DNA from 2 places in the Rahnella sp. PCH160 genome. Region 1 is predicted to be linked to the other one. Evidence: predicted binding sites of a transcription regulator. Region 1 holds the regulator's gene; the other holds the start of a gene.
The links. Region 1 encodes CRP, which controls carbon source genes, mostly activating them, when cyclic AMP is high. Its sites were predicted from a motif close to ATGTGANNNNNNTCACAT; they were not measured.
Positions count from the first base shown of each region.

Region 2: rhaB (rhamnulokinase) is a predicted target of CRP. The motif match lies at 2,106-2,123, and genes of this name have one in related genera.

Region 1 covers NZ_JBLOGT010000001.1:620,518-628,223, reverse strand. Annotated here, with positions in the region: gene ACM5QY_RS02985 (hypothetical protein) at 1-309, shown strand, start outside; gene ACM5QY_RS02980 (YccS/YhfK family putative transporter) at 432-2,507, opposite strand; gene crp (cAMP-activated global transcriptional regulator CRP) at 2,569-3,201, opposite strand; gene ACM5QY_RS02970 (OsmC family protein) at 3,564-3,971, shown strand; gene ACM5QY_RS02965 (phosphoribulokinase) at 4,029-4,898, opposite strand; gene araD (L-ribulose-5-phosphate 4-epimerase) at 5,036-5,737, opposite strand; gene ACM5QY_RS02955 (L-ribulose-5-phosphate 3-epimerase) at 5,731-6,591, opposite strand; gene ulaD (3-keto-L-gulonate-6-phosphate decarboxylase UlaD) at 6,588-7,247, opposite strand; gene ACM5QY_RS02945 (FGGY-family carbohydrate kinase) at 7,240-7,706, opposite strand, start outside.
Region 2 covers NZ_JBLOGT010000001.1:371,754-379,459, reverse strand. Annotated here, with positions in the region: gene ACM5QY_RS01700 (L-rhamnose isomerase) at 1-517, opposite strand, end outside; gene rhaB (rhamnulokinase) at 514-1,998, opposite strand; gene rhaS (HTH-type transcriptional activator RhaS) at 2,340-3,167, shown strand; gene rhaR (HTH-type transcriptional activator RhaR) at 3,247-4,128, shown strand; gene rhaT (L-rhamnose/proton symporter RhaT) at 4,187-5,221, opposite strand; gene ACM5QY_RS01675 (GGDEF domain-containing protein) at 5,822-6,916, opposite strand; gene ACM5QY_RS01670 (DUF1435 domain-containing protein) at 7,312-7,596, shown strand.

The sequences.
Region 1 (7,706 bases):
CGGTTTTCCACCTCTCCTTTCAGCGTGATTTTTGAAAGCGGCCAGAGGCTGATCCCAATTCAAAATCAGGCCGGTTTTAATCTTTTACAAAGGCAATCTGGCGCACTCAAAATCCAGCTGAACGGAGCGGCTTCGAGACCAGAGGCTCGAAGACCGAGTGAAGGCAGCACGAAGTGCCTGGATTTGCGCCACACGCGGATGTTCCAGAATATGTCCATCGATCCAGCGGTAGCGCGTGTTGAAAAAAAAGCGTGGGAGATCAAAGAGGGAGGCGCTTTCCTCCCTCTTTGTCGGTTTCGGCGCAGTTGAATAGGTGATCACTGCATATGAAAAACCGAAATTTTCTCGGTCATAGCCCCTCACGGCGAGTGAAAAACCGAAACCTTCTCGATCCAGCCTTTAAACGGGGGATATAAAAGGGGATCCCCCTTTTACGCCCGCCGCGTCAGCCAGATCCCGTGATGTGGCCTCTGCTTCCACGCCAGTGACGAAATGGTATGCATCACACTCAGATGCGAAATCACCCTGCGCAGGTGCCGCTCCATTTCGGTCAGCGGCATGTCCGGGTGCAGTTCCGGCGCATTAAACAGGCTGTTCTCGCTGCCGGGGCCGTCGTACAGCAGCCGTTGCTGACAGCTTTGCAGCGCAATTTCGCAGGTTTGCAAATACTCCGTTGCCAGCTTTTCCGGCAGCATGTAATGCTCGCGGGCGAGAATGGTCATCGCGTTGATGTGCTCAACGACAAACTGACTGTGCGTGACCCACAAACGCATATCCGCCAGATAATGCGAGTTAAAACCCGGTTCCTGCATCGCCTGGCTCAGCGAGGTGAACAGCTTGTTGTGCGCCTGATTCACCTGCATCCGGGTGTACGCGAGTTTCGACGCGTCAGGGTTTTCCTGCAGGATAAGCCGGATGGCGTCCTGATACGTTTCCAGCGCCTGATGGGCGTTCTGGCGCATCAGGCCACTTTGCCATTGCGGCCACAGCCAGATGGTGCCGCCGAAGGCCAGCGCACAGCCAATCAGCGTATCGATAAGTCGCGGCACCAGAAAATGGATGCCGTTCATCGCCAGCAGCTGCAACGTATACACGGCGGTGACCGTCATCCCGACCATCGCCAGCCCGTAGTTTTTGCGCAGCACCGTGTAGGAAATCAGCGTCACCACCAGCATACAAATCAGCGTGATGCCTTCCGGCATCTCCAGTTTCAGCAATCCGGCGGCAATCAGCAGACCGGCCAGCGTGCCGAGCGCACGGTGCTGGATACGCACACGGGTGGCGTTATAACCGTTCTGGCTGACCAGCATGATGGTCAGCAAAATCCAGTAGGGTTTCGGCAGATTGAAGAAGAGGCCCAGGCTGCTGCCGATCGCCAGAATCAGCCCCAGACGCGCAGCGTTGCGCAGGGCTGAAGATTTAAAAGACAGATAACTTTTCAGTGCAGGCCAGAACGGCAGGCGCGGCTGGGAGTTCATCAGATCTCGGCGGTACAGCGGGCGCTGCGTCCGCAGCAGTCGGGCGATGCGGCTGAAATGGTAATAACAAAAGCGGCCAACCGGATTGTCCGGATTTTGTGCCGCGATTTTTTCCAGCGCCGCCAGTTCATTCGCCATCGTGAAACGTTCGGAAAACCGGTGATAAAGAATATCGTCCGCAATCACGCGCAGCCGGGCGGAAATCACCTGCGCATTCCGGCGGATCACCGCTTCGGCGTGGCTTTCTTCCACCAGTTTTTGCACTTCTTCCGGCTGATGCAGGCTCACCGTGATGTGTTCCTGCAAATCGAGCGCGACCTGAAAACGCTGGAACAGCCGCTTGTGGTGATGATTATGCCCGTGCTGCGGGAGCATGTGCAGTTGCTGATACAGCAACGCAATCAGATCAATAACCTGCTGCTGACGTTTGAGCAGCGGCGGAAGGGCAGTTTCCGGGTCGGTATGCTGCGTCAGCAGGCTGTATTTGGCCTCGAAATAATCCGCGAGCTGTAAATACAGCTGACTGAGCGTTTCTCGCATTGGCTGTTCTTCGGAAATACGGAACCACGCCCAGTTAAACAGCCCGTACCAGGCGGTGCCGGCGGCAAACAGCGCGGGTGCCTGCCACATCGGCCTCACGCCGACCATGCTCAGTGTGAAGATGGTGGCCACCAGCGCGCCGGGCAATAAACGCGCATGCAGCGGGCTGATTTCACCGGTAACGCCGAGCAGTAAGGCCAGCGTTAACATAATGAGCGGCAGGGGAATGTGCCAGTTTTCGAGCATCACCTGCAAAAGAATACTGCTGACGGCAAACAGCGAACCGCCGACCATCAGGCGTTTAAAGAAGCGTTTGTGCGGGGTATCGAGACCGGCAACGTTGCAGCAGGCCGGACACAGGGAAAACAGCAGGCCCATTTGCAGATTGCCAAACAGCCAGCAAATACCGACAGGCAGGCACAACACCAGCGTCTGGCGCAGCGCGTAGTTAACTTCGGGATGATAGAACAGTCTTCGCCATAGCGTCATGGGTAAAGCTTAGCCCATAAAAAAGGCGCGACAGTAAGCTGTCGCGCCAATTTCTGAGGGATTAACGTGTGCCGTAAACGACAATCGTTTTACCGTGTGCGGAGATCAGGCTCTGATCTTCCAGCATTTTGAGAATACGTCCGACTGTTTCACGTGAACAACCGACGATTTGGCCGATTTCCTGACGGGTGATCTTGATTTGCATCCCGTCCGGATGGGTCATTGCATCAGGCTGTTTAGCCAGATTCAGCAAAGTTTGCGCGATACGGCCTGTTACGTCGAGGAAGGCAAGGTTGCCGACTTTCTCTGACGTCACTTGCAGACGGTTTGCCATCTGCGCGGAAAGACGCATCAGAATATCCGGGTTTACCTGAATCAGCTGGCGGAATTTTTTATAAGAAATTTCAGCCACTTCGCAGGCAGTTTTAGCACGAACCCAGGCACTGCGTTCCTGCCCTTCTTCGAAGAGTCCCAGCTCGCCGATGAAGTCACCTTGGTTAAGGTATGACAGTATCATTTCTTTGCCTTCTTCATCTTTAATCAGGACGGCAACCGACCCTTTCACGATGTAGTACAGCGTTTCGGCTTTTTCACCCTGGTGAATCAGCGTACTTTTAGAAGGATACTTATGTATATGACAGTGAGACAGGAACCATTCGAGAGTCGGGTCTGTTTGTGGCTTGCCGAGAACCATTAGCTATTATCCTCTGTTATTATCGCTGCCCAAAATCACAGGGCTCAGAGTTCCCTGTACGGCACTTACTTTATAAAGCGCCCTTTCAGCATATAACTCCCCAGAAATGCTGCAAGCGGATGTCGGAGTGAAACAGCCTGATTATTGCTGTTAACACCGTGGGTTCTGTTCTTAAACCGCAAAAACCGTCACCGCAATTTACTGGAAAGTATGTTTCGGCTTTGTTTGTAACACAGGATTGCAATGCTGTCTTCTGTTGTCTCGCTTCAGCATGATGGCGATCGGGTTACGTTGCCAGATTTTGGGTGAAAGGGTAGTCTGAGGGGAAAATTTGACGAATTTATCCACCGGGAGAAGAGTACATGCACGCACGCGTAAAATGGGTAGAAGGGCTGACATTTTTGGGGGAGTCAGCGTCGGGCCATCAGATCACAATGGACGGCAATGCGGGCGATAAAGCGCCGAGCCCGATGGAGATGTTGCTGATGTCGGCGGGCGGTTGCAGCGCGATTGACGTGGTTTCTATTTTGCAAAAAGGCCGCAATGACGTCCGTGACTGCGAAGTGAAACTGACCTCTCAGCGCCGCGAAGAAGCACCGCGTCTGTTCACGCACATCAATCTGCATTTCATCGTCACCGGCAAAGACCTGACGGATAAAATTGTCGATCGCGCCGTCAGCCTGTCTGCGGAAAAATACTGCTCCGTTTCCCTGATGCTGGGCAAAGCCGCGACGATCACCCACAGTTTTGAAGTGGTGAACGCCGAATAATTCACGACCAGCGCAAAGGCGCGGCCGGTTTGTGTCAGCGCCATGCCCTGATTTCACTTACTCGATTTTCTTCCCTTCCATCAGGCGCTGCACCAGCGGCGCCATAATCAGCTCCATCGCCAGCCCCATTTTGCCGCCCGGCACCACCAGCGTTTTGATGTGCGAGATAAACGAGCCCTGCAACATCGCCAGCAGATACGGGAAATCAATGTCGTCCAGCCCCTGGAAATGGATCACCACAAAGCTTTCATCCAGCGAAGGAATAGCTTTTGCGGCAAACGGGTTGGAGGTGTCGATGGTCGGCACGCGCTGGAAGTTAATGTGCGTGCGGGAAAACTGCGGCGTGATGTAGTTGATGTAGTCGTCCATCGAACGCACCACGGAATCCATCACCGCTTCTCGGGAATGTCCGCGCTCGCCGGTATCGCGCACCAGTTTCTGGATCCATTCGAGGTTAACGATGGGCACCACGCCGACCAGCAAATCGACATGCGCCGCGACATCCGTTTTGTCGGACACCACGCCGCCGTGCAGGCCTTCGTAGAATAAAATGTCCGTCGGTTCCGGCAATGCCTGCCACGGCGTAAACGTCCCCGGCACCTGATTGTAGGGAACCGCTTCGTCATAAGTATGCAGATATTTGCGTGAACGGCCGGTGCCGGTTTTGCCGTATTCGATAAAGCTTTTTTCCAGCAAACCGAAGTCGTTGGCTTCCGGCCCGAAGTAGCTGATATGACGCCCGAGGTCTCGGGCTTTGCGGATGGCGGCGTCCATTTCCGGGCGGGTGAAGTGGTGAAAACTGTCGCCTTCCAGCTCAGCGGCGTGCAGGCCAAGCTGCTGGAATATTTTCCGAAATGCCAGACTGGTGGTGGTGGTGCCTGCACCGCTCGAACCGGTAACGGCAATAACGGGATGTTTGGCTGACATAATGCGCTGTTCTCCATAAAGGTGAGGCAGGCAGGCGTGTCGCGGTCTTTTCTGTGGTCGAAGACCTGGCGACATCGCTGCGCATAATTAAGCCTATTGTTACCATATTTATTCGAGAAGTGACAGGCGACGACCGGTTATTTCAGCTGCCCGTAATAGGCGTTTTTCCCGTGTTTACGCAGATAATGTTTGTCCATCAGCGGTTGTTGCATAGCGCTAAGCGCGGGCGTCAGCTGGCGGGAGAAGATGCCCATGTAGGCGCATTCCTCCAGCACGACGGCGTTGTGCACGGCGTCAGCGGCATTTTTTCCCCAGGCGAATGGCCCGTGAGAATGCACCAGAACCGCCGGGATCTGCATGGCGTCCAGACCACGCTTCAGGAACGTTTCGATAATGACGTTACCGGTTTCCCGTTCATATGCGCCGTTGATTTCTGCTTCGGTCATCAGGCGCGTGCAGGGAATATTGCCGTAGAAGTAATCGGCGTGCGTGGTGCCCCAGGCCGGTAAATCCAGCCCGGCCTGCGACCAGATTGTCGCGTGGCGGGAATGCGTATGCACGATGCCGCCGATTTCCGGAAACTGCCGGTAAAGCGCCAGATGCGTGGCGGTATCCGACGACGGATTTTTGTCGCCTTCGATGCGCTCACCGGTATGCAGATCGACGACGACCATATCGCTGGCTTTCATGTCGGTATATTCCACGCCCGACGGTTTGATCACCACCCGCCCTTTTTCGCGGTCAACCGCGCTGACGTTGCCCCAGGTAAACGTCACCAGATGATGCGCGGGCAGCGCCAGATTGGCTTCCAGCACGTCCTGTTTCAGCTGTTCTAACATGCGAATTCTCCTTCCTGCATTTTGGCTTCAATCCACTGGCGGGCTTTGATGATTTCCAGCACCGGCTCGGCGGCAGTTTCCGTCCACATTTCGATGAGGAATGCGCCGCGATAATTCAGTGCGCCCAGCGTGCGGAAAAAACCGGTGAAATCGACGCAGCCGTCGCCGAACGGCACATCGCGGAACTGGCCTTTTGAGGTCGCGGTGACCGGATAGGTATCTTTCAGGTGGATGGCGGCGATGCGGTCAATGCCCAGCGCCAGCTCCGATGCGATGTCGTTTCCCCACGCGCTGAGATTGCCGATGTCCGGATACACGCTGAACCACGGCGAATTCAGGCGTTCGTCCCACGCTTTCCACTTGGTTATCGAATTCATGAATTCGGTGTCCATGATTTCGACCGCCAGCGTGACCTGCGCGGCGGCGGCCTGTTCCACCGCCCACGCCAGTCCTTCGGCAAATCGTTCGCGGGTACCGGCGTCGGACGCTTCGTAATACACGTCATAACCGGCCAGCTGTAAGGTACGGATGCCTAAATCGCGCGCCAGTTTGATGGCTTTGGTCATCACTTCCCGCGCACGTTCGCGGACGCTTTCATCGTGGCTGCCGAATGGAAAGCGGCGGTGCGCGGAAAGGCACATCGACGGAATGGAGACGCCGATTTCCATCATCGCTTCGACCAGCGCGACGCGTTGCGTAATGCTCCAGTCGAGGCGTGACAGGCGCTCATCGGTTTCATCCACCGACATTTCAACAAAATCAAAGCCACAGCTTTTGGCCAGCGCCAGCCTTTCCGGCCAGCTCAGGTGTTTTGGCAGCGCTTTTTCATAGATGCCCAGCGGATGTTTTCTCATGCCGTTGCTCCCCAGATGGCGCTGATTTGCTGATGAAACGCCTGCGCGACCTGCGCGGGTTGCGTTGCGTCGGATAACGCGCGCCCGGCAATAAACGCCTGAACGTCAATGTCGCGGAACAGCGGCAAATCCGCAGGCGTGATGCCGCCGGTGACGGAAAGGCGCAGCCCGATATCCGACAGCTGTTTCATGCGATCCAGATCCTGCTGGCCCCAGGTTTGTCCGCTGGCCTGCGCGTCGCGTCCGCGGTGATAAATCGCCTGACGGATCCCCGCCGCGTGCCAGTCGCGCGCATCCTGCATCGTCCAGTTGCCGAAGAGTTCTATCTGGATTTCGCCCCGATATGTTTTCGCCACGTCGTGCGCTTTGATAACCGTCGCCAGCGGTGCGGCGCAAATCACCGTCATCCAGTTAGCCCCGGCTTTAAACGCCTCCAGCGCCAGCGTTTCACCGGCGTCGGCCACTTTCAGGTCGGCCACCAGAATCTTGTCCGGGCAAAGTTCACGCAGGGTTTCCACCGCCTGCAACCCTTCGCACAGACACAAAATAGTGCCCGCTTCGATGATATCGACGTGATTTTTCAGCGCCTTCGCGGTGCGCAGCGCGGCCGGAAGGTCGGTATGATCCAGCGCCAGCTGGAGAAGAGGTTTAGTCATGATGAAGTTTTCCCTGTGAGTCAGCCGCCGCGCAGCGGGCGTGATAACCGCCCAGTGCGTCGATCAGGAACTGGTAACGTTGTGTTTTTTTCTGATAGGCAATTTGCGCACCGGCGTCGGGTTCCAGACGCTTCACGGCAAAGTGCAGATGGCGCTGGGCTTGCGCGAAAGTCGGATACACGCCAGTGCCGACCATCGCCGCCAGCGCCGCACCCAGGCAGCCGGTTTCTTCGATTTGCGGGCGTTCCACCGGCATTCCGCTGACGTCGGCCAGCATCTCCATCCAGACCTCAGAACGCGCCGGGCCGCCGGTGACGCGCAGGGTTTTCGCCTGCGGAAAGCGCTCCAGCATGCGGTTGAGATGCGTCATGTGGCTGAACACCACGCCTTCGTACACCGCCTGCAACAAATGGCCGCGATGATGCAGCGATTGCAGGCCATAGAATCCGGCGGTCATTT
Region 2 (7,706 bases), 250 kb from region 1:
CAAATGAAGCAGAAACGCGGCGGCTGGCCTGACAATGCTCAATCCAGAACTGACGGATTTCCGGATTGGCGCTGGAGAGCGTAAAGCCGTCTGCGCTCATCGGATGCGAGAAACAGGACGGGTTAAAATCCAGTCCCAGTTTGTTTTTCTTCGCCCAGTCTACCCAGCCGGTGAAATGCTTCGGTTCGATTTCATTGCGCGGAACCGGTTTGTCGGATTCCAGATAAATAGCATGCAGGTTCAGACGATTAGGGCCGGGGATCATTGAGATCGCCAGTTCTAAATCTGCCCGCAGCTGTTGTGCATTTCGCGCTTTGCCGGGGTAATTACCGGTCGCCTGAATGCCGCCGGTCAGCCCGCCTTCCGGATTCTCAAAACCTGCGACGTCATCCCCCTGCCAGCAATGAATTGAAACCGGCAGGGTATCGAGTTGTTTGATTGCGGCTTCGGCATCAATGCCCAGCTGGGCAAAACGTTCTTTGGCAAGCGTCCATGCGTGATCGATAGATGAAGTCATACTGCGAGCTCCTCATTGGCGTGACAGAGCGCCTGGAAACGGCGCCAGTGAATTGGGAAATCCTCGTGAATACGGGGGAGGTAATGGCGTTGCTCGAAATTCGTGGCGACAATCCGACGAAATTCTGCGGCATCTTTGACGGCATCAAGCGCCATCAGCTGGCAGCCGATATTGCCGAGTGTGGAGGCTTCAACCGGCCCGGCGCTGACGTTCACCTGGCAGGTGTCGGCGCAAAGCTGGTTCAGGAACTGGTTCTGGCTGCCACCGCCGACAATGTGGATATCGTGCAACGGCTCGCCTTGCAGCGTCGCCAGTTGCACGGAAACCTGGCGGTAAAGCATGGCAAGACTGTCGAAAATACAGCGTGCCAGTTCGGCCGGTGAAGTGGGTACCGGTTCTCCCGTCTGCTCGCAGGCTTCGCGGATGGCCCCGACCATCGACGGCGGATTGATAAACCGGTCTTCGTTCGGGTTAATCAGATAGGTGAACGGTGGAACGTTTTTGGCCAGCGTAATTAATGAAGGCAAGTCCTGAATGTTCAGTTCCCGACAAACGCGCTGGAACAACCACAGACCCATAATATTTCTCAGTACGCGATAGCTGCCGTTGATCCCACCTTCATTGGTGACATTGTCGTGCAGCGCGCCGGCGTGATTGAACGCTTTTGGGCTTTCGATGCCCATCAGCGACCAGGTGCCGGAGCTGATATAGGCGCTGTGCATGCCGGTAAGCGGCGCGGCCACCACCGCACTGGCGGTGTCATGTGTGGCGACGCTGAAAACGGGTACGCTGCGGCCACGCGGGCTGTGCCACAGTCCGGGAGAGTTGCCCGGCTGGAGGGGTTTTGTTAGCCAGTGGCGCGGAACGCCGGCCAGTTTCAGCAGTTCTTCATCCCAGTCGCCGGTAGAAATATTCAGCATCTGCGTGGTGCTGGCGTTGGTGTATTCCTGATTCAGTTTGCCGGTGAGACGGTAAAGAAAGTAATCCGGGATCATCAGAAGATGCGCGGCTTTCTTCACGACGTCGGGTTGCTGTTCGCTCAATGCCCGCAACTGATACAGCGTGTTGAACGGCATAAACTGGATGCCGGTTTTCTGGTAAATCGTTTCGCGGCTCAGCTGTTGTTCCATGCGCGCCATCACGCCTTCCGTGCGGTTGTCGCGATAGGAAACGGGCAAGCCCACGCGCTGTCCTTGCTCATCAAGCAGGACATAGTCCACGCCCCAGGTATCGATACCGATACCGTCGAGCTGAACGCCGGACGCATCCAGGCGGTTCAGCCCTTCGAGAATGTGCTTTTCCAGCGCATCGAGATCCCAGGTTTCATGACCGTCAATGTGCGTCAGGTTATTCGGAAAACGGTGAACTTCTTTCAGCGTCAGCGTTGCTGCCGGGTCTGCATCGTGGCGGGTAAACGTCGCCAGCATTACCCGGCCGCTGGAAGCGCCGAGGTCAATAGCGGCAAGATGGTGAGTTCTCATAGCGGCCATTCCTTATTGAATATGCGGCCAGTGTAGGGGAGGCATTGCGGGGACACCTTCCGGTGATTGCCACCGGTTTTGACGGGATGGCAGCATTAAAAAGGTAGATGCGAGGCAGATCACAGATCAGCGGAAAGCTTCCCCTGAGGCGGTTTCTGAAATCTTCCGATGCGCGGGGGAGGCGACTGTGATCTTCGCCGCAGATCTTAATCGTGGTGGGGTGAATCTTAAAAATCTGACCGTTTATAGCGTTTTTCACGCCGCCGTTTGAAGGTAAGAACATTACGAGCGGGGTAGGGTTGTTTTCCGAAGACCCATGATTTTTGTACCGGAGGCGATAAATGACGTTACTGAAGGGTGATGATTATTTTGCGGCACCTGAACTGACTGTGACGGTTGAGCGGCGTCTTCCGCAAGGCGTTTTCCCGGAGCATTACCACGACTTCCACGAAATTATGCTGGTGGAAAGCGGATCGGGCGTACACATCTTTAATGACAATCCTTATACCCTGACGGCGGGCACCGTGTGTTTTGTGCGTGCCAGCGATCATCATTTGTTTGAAAACGTCGATAATTTGCGGCTGACCAATGTGCTTTTCCGTTCGCCAAAAGCTTTTCGCTTTATTCAGGATGTCGGCCATTTTCTGCCGCAGGAACATCACTATCAGTCACAGATCCACTGGCAGCTCAGTCCGTGCGTGCTGCATCAGGTGCTGAACTGTATCGCGCAGCTGGAAGCGCTGCCCGCCGGCGTGGAAATGGAACATATCGCCACGCGCGAAAGTGTGTTTTTACAGTTGCTGATCCTGCTTTATCAGGACTGTTTCCAGCCACAATTGCGAGATACCTCGGAAAACAGGGTCAATCAACTTTTGCAATGGCTCCAGTCACATTACAGTGAGGAGATTAACTGGACCGAGGCGGCAGAACGTTTTTCACTGGCGCTGCGCACGCTGCACCGGCAGATGAAGCATTACACCGGCATGACGCCGCAGCGATATCTCAACCGTTTACGTCTGCTGGAAGCCCGCCGTCGTTTACATCACAGCGATCAAAGCATTACCGATATCGCTTATGCCTGCGGGTTCAGTGACAGTAACCATTTCTCGACCCAGTTTCGTCGGGAATTTTCGGTGTCGCCAAAACTCATGCGTGATCAGCTACGTTAAGCGGTGCCTCTCGTGCGCTCAGGTTTTTGCCTGATCCGCCTCGTTTATTTTGTCGTCAAACGGGTAGGGGATTGCTGCTATGTCTTTAAGACTTCAAAAGAATGACCTCTTTCTGACCGGAATGAATTCGGTGGTGGTAGAAGAGCGCCATCCGCAGGCGGATTTCCCCACCCATGATCACGATTTCGATGAACTGGTGATCGTCTGGCGTGGCAACGGCATGCATATCTGGAACGATATCCCTTATCCCATTACCTGCGGTGATCTGTTTTATATCAACGCCAGAGACAGGCACAGCTATGAATCAGCCAATGAGCTGGCGCTCGACAATGTGCTGTTTTGCCGCGAACGTTTCGGGCTGGAAGCCGACTGGGCGCAATTATTGCCGGGAATCAATGCCAGCCAGGAACAGCGTTACTGGCGACTGAGTACACTCGGGATGTCCGTTTTGCGCGATAAAGTCGATGAGCTGGCGAAGGAGTGCATGAAGTCAGAGCCGCTTTCCATTCAGCTAAGCGAAGCGTTGCTGATGCAGCTGGCGCTGCTGCTGTTGCGATTCCGCCACCGGCCAGACAGCGGCGCATTGCCCGATGCGCATCAGCTGGATTTACTGCTGATGGCGCTGAGGGCAGGCATTGCCGAACCTTTCCATCTGGAGACGTTTTGCCAGCAACATGAGCTTAATCCCCGCAGTCTGCGAACGTTATTCAAGCAACATACCGGGCTGAGTGTGATGAGTTATTTGCGTCAGCTCAGGCTGTGCCGTGCGATGAGTCTGCTACGTTATGGCAACCTGACGATTGGTGATGTGGCCGCCGAATGCGGCTTTGATGACAGTAATTATTTCTCTGTGGTGTTCAACCGGGCGTACGGTGTTTCGCCGAGAGATTACCGGCAGCGCTTTATTGCTGAAGCCAAAAAGGTGTCGCCACGGTCTTTCCCGTTTATTACGGCAGACTGATTACGGCAGGCTATTAACGGCAGAACCCACTCTGCCGTTACGTTTGAAGAACGCGGAATCAGAGCGCCATTCCCAGACCGACGATATTGGCCGCCAGAATAATCACCAGCGCGCCGAGGCAGAGAATGCGTACCGGTTTTCTGCCGACGCCCGCCCATTCTCTTAAAACCAGACCAATGATCCCGCCACATAATACGTAGAAACTCATGTGCAGCATCCAAGACATGTAGTCGTATTCGATGGGAATGCTCGCGTGTCCCCAGGCGTAAAAGAAGAACTGCAAATACCACATGGTGCCACCCATGATGGAGAACAGGATGTTGGTCAGCAGCAGGGATTTCGCCACGGACATGTCGGCCCTGAGCGAAATGTTTTTTCGCGTCGCGAGGCGGATGATGCAGAAACCCAGGTTAACGATAGCGCCGCCGCCCATGATCACCACATAACTTGGCAGCGCGACGTACAGCGGGTCGATGCCCAGCGCGCGTGCGGCTTCATGCATCGGCACTGCTGCGCTCATTGCAAACGACATCCCGGCGGAGAAAATCCCGCACATGACCGCCAGAATCAGCCCTTTTTTCAGGTTAAATTCTTCTGCTTTGATCCCCAGCGCTTTCTCTTTCAGATACCCGGCGTAACTGACAATCGCTACGCCAATAACTGCCACCAATACGCCGAGCAGCGTTAACCGGCCTCCGGTGGTACCGAACAGCATACCGATTTTGCCTTGGAGGACTGGCGTCATCAGTGTGCCGATAATCAGCGTGATCCCGATGGCGATGCCGATTCCCAGCGACATGCCGAGATAGCGCATCGTGAGCCCGTAGTTAATGTTCCCGATGCCCCACATTGCGCCGAACAGGAAAACCGGCAGCAGGGTCGCAAAGCTGAACGAGCCGTAATACGTCCAGAAATCAGGCAGAAGCACGTAACTCACCGCCCACGGTAAAATAATCCAGGAAAAGAAGCCGCCCAGCGACCACATGGTCTCCCAGGACCAACTTTTCACTTGCTTGAAAGGTGCATAGAAGCACGCTGCGCTGGCTGCTCCTATCAGATGCCAGATAATCCCTAAAACTATCGAACTGTTCATACACTGAACCTTTTGTTATGTAGAGAAACAGAGGGGTGCTCAAATAAATAAACCGCCGTAACACGCTGATCCGTCAGAAGTCAGTACGGCGGGTGACCCGTAGTGTAAGAAGTGTTCGATCGGGGAGCCTTCCGGTCAGTGCCACGGGAAAATAGCCTCTGGCACTCGCCGGAAGGTGGAAGTGAGTGAGTTCACAGATTTGGAAAACGGCAGAATAATAGCGTTAAAACAATAAAATAGGCGGGTTTTGCAACATAAGCGTCAGGCGGCGGAAGGTGACATCCTTCGCCCGCACGGCCATAAAACCATCACGATTAGGATTATCTTTATCGGTCTTATTTTTTTTGTGGGGTTTGTGAAGGGCTACGGCTTATTAAAGCAGAATGGTCAATCCGGCGGGTAACATTCACCTGTAACCTTTAATAAGGTAAACAAGCTGTTTAACTTTCAGCCCGAACCTTAATCAGGCTGAAAGTTGAATGATTATGCAGTGATTATGAATGAGAACGCTTTATTTACGAATAGGGCATCCGCATATTTATCGTTAGCAAAACTAATAACAATGATCGAGCCGTTATCGAGGTTACCTTTCAACAATAATCAGGCTAATTTTTCTTCAGCGATTTCCTGACGTTCATTATTTTCTTCCCAGGCATAGAATATTTTATTACGCCCGCTGTTTTTGGCTTTATACAGTGAGGCATCCGCGTGACCTAAAGCACGAATAAAATCGCCTTCTTCCAGCGCGGCCAGCCCGGCACTCACCGTCACGTGCGTTGAGACCTGTGCGTTAAACAAATGCGGGATGTTCAGCCCAAGAACCTTATTCTGAATGCGTTCCGCCATGCGAATCGCGTGATCCTGCTTAACGTTCGACATCAGCACCAGAAACTCTTCTCCGCCGTAGCGGACGACGACATCCCGAGAACGCACGGCGTCACGGATGGCTGCGGACACGCGCACCAGCGCCTGATCGCCCATGCTGTGGCCGTAATTGTCGTTGTAGGCTTTGAAGTGATCGATATCGAGCAGCATCACGTAATGACCGGAGGCCTGATTAAAAAGAGTTTCCAGTTTGTTTTGCAGGCCACGGCGGTTATACAGGCCGGTGAGCGGGTCCAGCATACTGAGATCGCTGAATTTCTCCCTTTCGCTGTAGAGATTAGACACCATTCTGCGTGTGAACTCGTCACTGCGTTTGAGCATCAGATGATGCAGCCACAGCCCGATCAGCGGCAGCATGACGGTAAAGATGATATGCCCGATATGCTGAAAGTCGTCCAGAAAGATCACGCAGACAGTGGAAGGTGCTGCATGAAGGCAAAAAGCCAGAAAATTATCTGACAAAGCGATGGCGCTGATAAAGAATATACTGAGTAAACTGATGACCAGGTAATTTTTATCTGTTTGGCCGACTTCCTCGAAACGTAATGCTATTTGCCAGGCCCATAGCAGACCGATAATCACAGAACACATATTCAGATGTGCTGAGTAATTTTTCTTACTGAAAAAAGAAAATATTAACCCGCCGCAACAAAGTGTAAAAATCACCACCAGCGGGAATGGCATGGCCATGGCATTATCGGGGGGATAAACCATAGAAAATAGCGCTGTGGCACTATTTAAAAAAAAGAAAAGGAGCATCGCCAGCCGATGTTTGCTTCTCAGCAGTTCATCATAGGAATGAGATATCATCAAATTTACTCTATTTAGCGTGTGTGATTCTGAATAGATAAAGACTCTTATCGCCCAATACCGCGTGCTTATTCCGTTAAGACAAGTTCCATGCAGGCAGGCTAATAGTTCTAATGGGTAATTATTAGAATTATATAAATATAGTTTTTGTAGTGACTATTGTAAAAAATTTAATTAAGCAAGGTTAACTAATTTGGTTTAACGTCTTTAAAATTAGCACTTTTGTACGCAGGTGTCACCCAAACGGAAGTCAAGACCGCAAATAACCGTCGCGCCCGGAAGACATATGCCGGAGTGCGGGCGCTCTGCGCGCCGAATTATTGCGTGGACGTCTGGTAAATGAGAAAAAATCCTATATGATATTGGTTCTCATTATCAACGTTTGGAGCAGGGTTATGATACCGGCGATTGTCATGGCATGTGGGATCTGGGCGGTTGTCTGGATGCTGGGTAAGCGACTGACCAGCGGATGGGGCGTTTTATTGCCTTGTGCGCTGATGCCTTTACTGGCGCTGGCACATATGACGCTGGATCAATTGCGTGTTCTGGTTGTGGTCGCGATGCTGGTAACGCTGGGCATGCTGTTCCACCGGACACTGCGCCATTATCTGCTGCTGCCATCATTTATGGCGCTGGCGGGCGGGCTGGCGGCAGTGACGCTGAATTTTAGTTTGCTATAAAGACAGGAGTACGAAGATGAGGATCAGAAAAAACAGCAAGACAAAGGGAATTTTTTACTTTTTGAAATCAAGGGAGTTAATACAGGAAGGGAAAACCGAAGAACAGAATC